DNA from 2 places in the Sporosarcina sp. P18a genome. Region 2 is predicted to be linked to the other one. Evidence: a T-box and tRNA genes for the amino acid it is inferred to sense, from the RefSeq annotation. Region 2 holds a T-box; the other holds one or more tRNA genes.
What was found. The T-box of region 2 lies ahead of alaS (alanine--tRNA ligase). A T-box ahead of a tRNA ligase gene usually reads a tRNA of that ligase, here a tRNA-Ala.
Positions count from the first base shown of each region.

Region 1: it has a tRNA-Ala gene. The T-box ahead of alaS (alanine--tRNA ligase) is inferred to sense a tRNA for this amino acid. The anticodon was not compared.

Region 1 covers NZ_PDYQ01000002.1:354,917-357,406, reverse strand. Annotated here, with positions in the region: gene CSV75_RS09225 (DUF2804 domain-containing protein) at 1-1,009, opposite strand, end outside; tRNA gene CSV75_RS09220 (tRNA-Ala) at 1,083-1,155, shown strand; gene CSV75_RS09215 (transporter substrate-binding domain-containing protein) at 1,457-2,278, shown strand; gene CSV75_RS09210 (amino acid ABC transporter permease) at 2,280-2,490, shown strand, end outside.
Region 2 covers NZ_PDYQ01000001.1:1,000,980-1,003,469, reverse strand. Annotated here, with positions in the region: gene recD2 (SF1B family DNA helicase RecD2) at 1-789, shown strand, start outside; T-box leader at 829-1,035, shown strand; gene alaS (alanine--tRNA ligase) at 1,078-2,490, shown strand, end outside.

The DNA of each region.
Region 1 (2,490 bases), on a different contig from region 2:
ACTTTCGCTCCATGATTGAACCGAGCATTTGTCGGATCGGTAAAACTTGTCCGCTTGGTAATCGAACCTTTCCATGATAATAGCCGACATATTGATTAATCGACATCTTCCGTACAATATAGTCATCAAGCGTTGGGCATTGGAAAAATGGTTTAAACGTCAACTGGATATCATTCGAAAACTTTGTGTGAATTTTCCATGCGCTTTTCGGGTCTTCTTTATCACTTTCGAATACTACATCTTCATGATATTTATGCATCGTACCTTCTACGAAGACGGCATTTTCCGTCAACCCCGTACCATCCGTCCAACTACCGCCGAAATTCAAGCCAATCCGTTTACCGCTTGTCCGCTGGGAAGCCATCGCCCAGTCCCAATTCGTTCTGGCATTCCATATGCCGCGCCCATAATCGCAAATGGCAAAACTGTAATAGGGATTGAAATCAAAACGTCGATCACCAAAACGTACATATCCGCCGGTCGGCATAATCGAATGTTTGGAAGTGAAATGGAATGAGTCTCGACTTTTCGGAATGACTACATTTAATGATTCATCTTTCTCGGGATGAATAATATGTAAATCTGCATGCAATACTTCATTGTCAAAATTAGGAATGAGAATGGACAAATGCGTTTCGCCTTGCATATGAACGAATTGAACCGTCATATCGTCATGTACGAACTTGATACTATCGAGTGCCTCTTCAGGCATTTTAATACGTCTTCCAAAAGGAAGGGTTACATGTTTTTCGTAGAATCGCTGTGTTTCATAGTTAAGTATGTAAATTAGACAAGTCACTTTATGATCCAGGTGTACGATCGAGGCGGTTAATAAAATATCCTCCCCATAGATGCACCAATTGTTCCAGCGCTTCTTCTTCATGAACTGTCCTCTTAAATTGCTCCTCACTAAAGGGCTGCGTGCGTATCCTATTGATGCAGGATTCAGAAGCCCCTTGGAGTCACACAGAGAAACAATTTCAGACAACTCTCTTTCTTCATGCTGCATACCATTAACCACCTTTCTTGCCTATTGTCTTTTAAACGAACAATTGATATACTCTATATTGTATCAGATATGAGGGGCATTAGCTCAGCTGGGAGAGCGTTGCGCTGGCAGTGCAAAGGTCAGGGGTTCGAGCCCCCTATGCTCCATTAAAATAATGACGGCAGTTCATTAGAGAAATCTCTAACGGACTGTCGTTTTTTTATTCAAGACAGTACTAGTATTACTATCTTCTCTATCGCCATGCGTAATGAAACTATTTACTATTGTATAATTATTCGTTGTAATGTATATTGAATACTATAGAAAGTAATCGTTATAAGATCTTGTCCAATATATGGAGTATACAAGCAAACGTATACATATACTTGTAGACAGTTGGTAAGCCGTATCTTATAATTGTATTAATTTAGAATATTTATACTAGCAAAGAGAGAGAAGGGGAAATGTATGAAGAAGATGTTTACAGCATTATTGCTAATTCTAGTATTGGTCGTTGCGGGATGTAGCAGTAACGATGGAGGGGCAGGCTCAACAGAGAAGTCCACGTTGAAGAATATTAAAGACAACAAAAAATTGGTGGTTGGAATTGCACCAGGTTATTTCCCTTTTGAAATGAAAAGCATTGAAGGCGGTTATGTCGGATATGATATCGATCTAGCAAACGCAGTGGGTGAAGCGTTAAATACGGAAGTAGAGTTTAAACAATTCGTATTTGATGGCTTAGGACCGGCTTTGCAAATAGGCGAAGTAGATATGGTCATCGCAGGTATGACGATTCGTGGGGACCGTGCATTATCCATTAGCATGTCCAATCCTTACTATAAAACAGGTCAGGCGATCATGGTGCCAGCTGTGAATAAAGGGATCAAATCATGGGAAGAGCTTGACGTCAAGGGGAATAAAATTGCTGTAGGTATTGGGACTACGGGCGCATTGCTTGCGAAGTCTCAGTTCAAAAATGCGGAAGTAGTAGACTTCGAGGATTTCCCGTTAGCAGCTACGACAATGGGTTCAGGCCAGGCTGATGCCGTTGTGTATGATGAACCTGCCATTGCTGTTTGGCGTTTGGAACATGAAGGAGAAGTTCATCAAGTAGAAGGTTTGATGTCTGCTGAGAATCTCGGTATTGCAGTAAAGAAAAATGATTTTGAAACGATTCAATGGTTGAATTCATTCTTGCACAGCTATGTTGACAGCCCGGAAGAACTAGCATCAAGAAGTCGTTGGTTTGAAGAAAGCGACTGGCTAGATAAGGTTTCGGGAGAATAATATGGGCGGCTATGAATATGACTTCAGTGTAATATCGCAAAATATGGATATCTTTATTGAAGGGGCGCTGAAAACTCTTGAAATTTCAGCGATCGCATTATTGCTGGCTATTCCGATGGGGATTATTATCGGAATGGGTAGGATTTCCCGCAATAGATTCATCCGTATTCTTTCCTCAGCCTATGTAGAAGTCATGCGCGGCGTGCCGTTGC
Region 2 (2,490 bases):
TTGCCCGCAGTCAAACAAATTGTCCAAAATGCAACATCAAAAGGACATTCTATTAAAGACATTCAAGTATTGGCACCGATGTATAAAGGTCCAGCAGGCATAGACGGTTTGAATAAAATGATTCAAGAAGTCACGAATCCGCCTGCAGAAGGAAGAAAAGAAATGGTTTTCGGTGAAACGACCTATCGCGTCGGAGATAAAGTGCTGCAACTTGTCAACCAACCGGAAAGTAATGTCTTTAACGGAGATATGGGCGAAGTCGTTGCGATCATGTTAGCGAAAGAAACTACTGACAAGAAAGCGATCATGGTGGTCTCCTATGACGGCAATGAAGTGCAGTACGAGCGAAGTGATTTGAATCAGCTGACACTTGCGTATTGTTGTTCTATCCATAAATCTCAAGGAAGTGAATTTCCGATTGTTGTCATGCCTATCGTGAGAAGTCAGCGGAAAATGTTGCGACGTAATTTACTTTACACAGGGATTACGCGCGCAAAGAACTTCTTAATACTGTGCGGTGAAGCGGAAGAATTTAAAGCGGGTATTGCACGTACTGACGAAACGGAACGGCAGACGACGCTAAAAGAACGTATTTCGGGTGAAACACAAGAAAATCAGACAACACCACGCGAGGAAACCATTGCACTCGACGCAACACCTGCAAAAGTGACAGTTGAACCTCAAGATTCATCGCAAGCGAAGCTAACAATGGACAATTTTACTGGCATCGACCCGCTCATTGGCATGAACAATATGTCGCCATTTGACTTTCTTGAAGTGACTGATTGACAAAGCGGGAGAACTTTCCTATAATTCGTTTAGAAATAATCAAAAACGTTGAAGGAACAAGTACCTGTTTATTCTGTGTCATAGAAAAGAGCTTCTTGGCTGAAAAAGCTCTCTCAGATCTACAGCGAACGCTATTCCGAAGTTGCAGGCTAATCCCTGCCGTCTTGCCGCGTTAAGGCAACTCGAGATACCGCGTCATGCGGTAATTAGGGTGGTACCGCGATCAATGAAACCTTCGCCCCTTTATACAAGGGGTGGAGTTTTTTTAATTTTAGGAGGAGCAAAACGATGAGAAAACTTACGGCATCTGAAATTCGCCAAATGTTTTTAGACTATTTTAAAGAGCATGGGCATACTGTAGAACCATCAGCTGCATTAGTGCCAGTTGATGATGCATCACTATTATGGATCAACAGTGGAGTCGCTACATTGAAAAAATATTTTGATGGACGAGTGATTCCTGAAAACCCGCGGATTGCGAATGCACAAAAATCAATCCGCACAAACGATATTGAAAATGTCGGCTATACAGCGCGTCATCATACGTTCTTTGAAATGCTTGGCAACTTTTCTATTGGTGATTATTTCAAAGAAGAAGCAATTATTCGTGCGTGGGACTTTCTGACAAATGAACAATGGATCGGCTTTGATCCAGAACGCCTATCCATTACTATTCATCCGGAAGATGAAGAAGCGTACACCATTTGGAAAGATCAGATTGGTATTCCAGTAGAGCGTATCATTCGACTTGAAGGAAACTTCTGGGATATCGGTGAAGGCCCAAGTGGTCCAAACTCCGAAATCTTCTACGATCGCGGACCAAGTTACGGTGACGACTTCTCCGATCCTGAATTGTATCCAGGTGGAGAAAACGAACGTTATTTGGAAATTTGGAACTTAGTATTCTCTGAGTTCAATCATAATCCTGATAACACATACACACCGCTTCCAAAGAAAAACATCGATACAGGAATGGGCCTTGAGCGCATGGCATCTGTGATTCAGGACGTACCTACCAACTTCGATACGGACTTGTTCTTACCGATCATTGAAGCTGTAGAAAATGTATCAGGCAGAAAATACGGCCAAACTACGCAAGCAGACACGGCGTTTAAGGTGATTTCAGATCATATCCGCACTGTAGCATTCGCTATTGGGGACGGAGCACTTCCTTCCAATGAAGGCCGTGGCTATGTTCTGCGTCGTCTATTAAGAAGAGCCGTTCGTTTTGCAAAACAATTAGGTATTGATAAGCCATTTATGTACATGCTGGTGCCTATTGTTGGGGATATCATGAAAGACTTCTATCCTGAAGTCCACGATAAACAAGCGTTCATTATGAAAGTCGTGAAAAACGAAGAAGACCGTTTCCACGAAACATTGCATGACGGTATGGCGATCCTATCGACGATCATTGAGAAGGCCAAAGCTTCAGGCTTGCCAATCGTCTCAGGCAGTGATGCGTTCAAGCTTTATGACACATATGGTTTCCCGTTTGAATTAACGGAGGAATTTGCCCTTGAGGAAGATGTAGCAGTTGACCGTATCGGATTTGACGAAGAAATGGCTGCACAACGAAACCGTGCACGTGCTGCGCGTGCTACATCAGACTCCATGCATATTCAATCGGGTGTTCTCGGTGAAGTGCATGAAGCAAGTGAATTCATTGGCTATGGTCAACTAGAAACCACTGCGATCGTC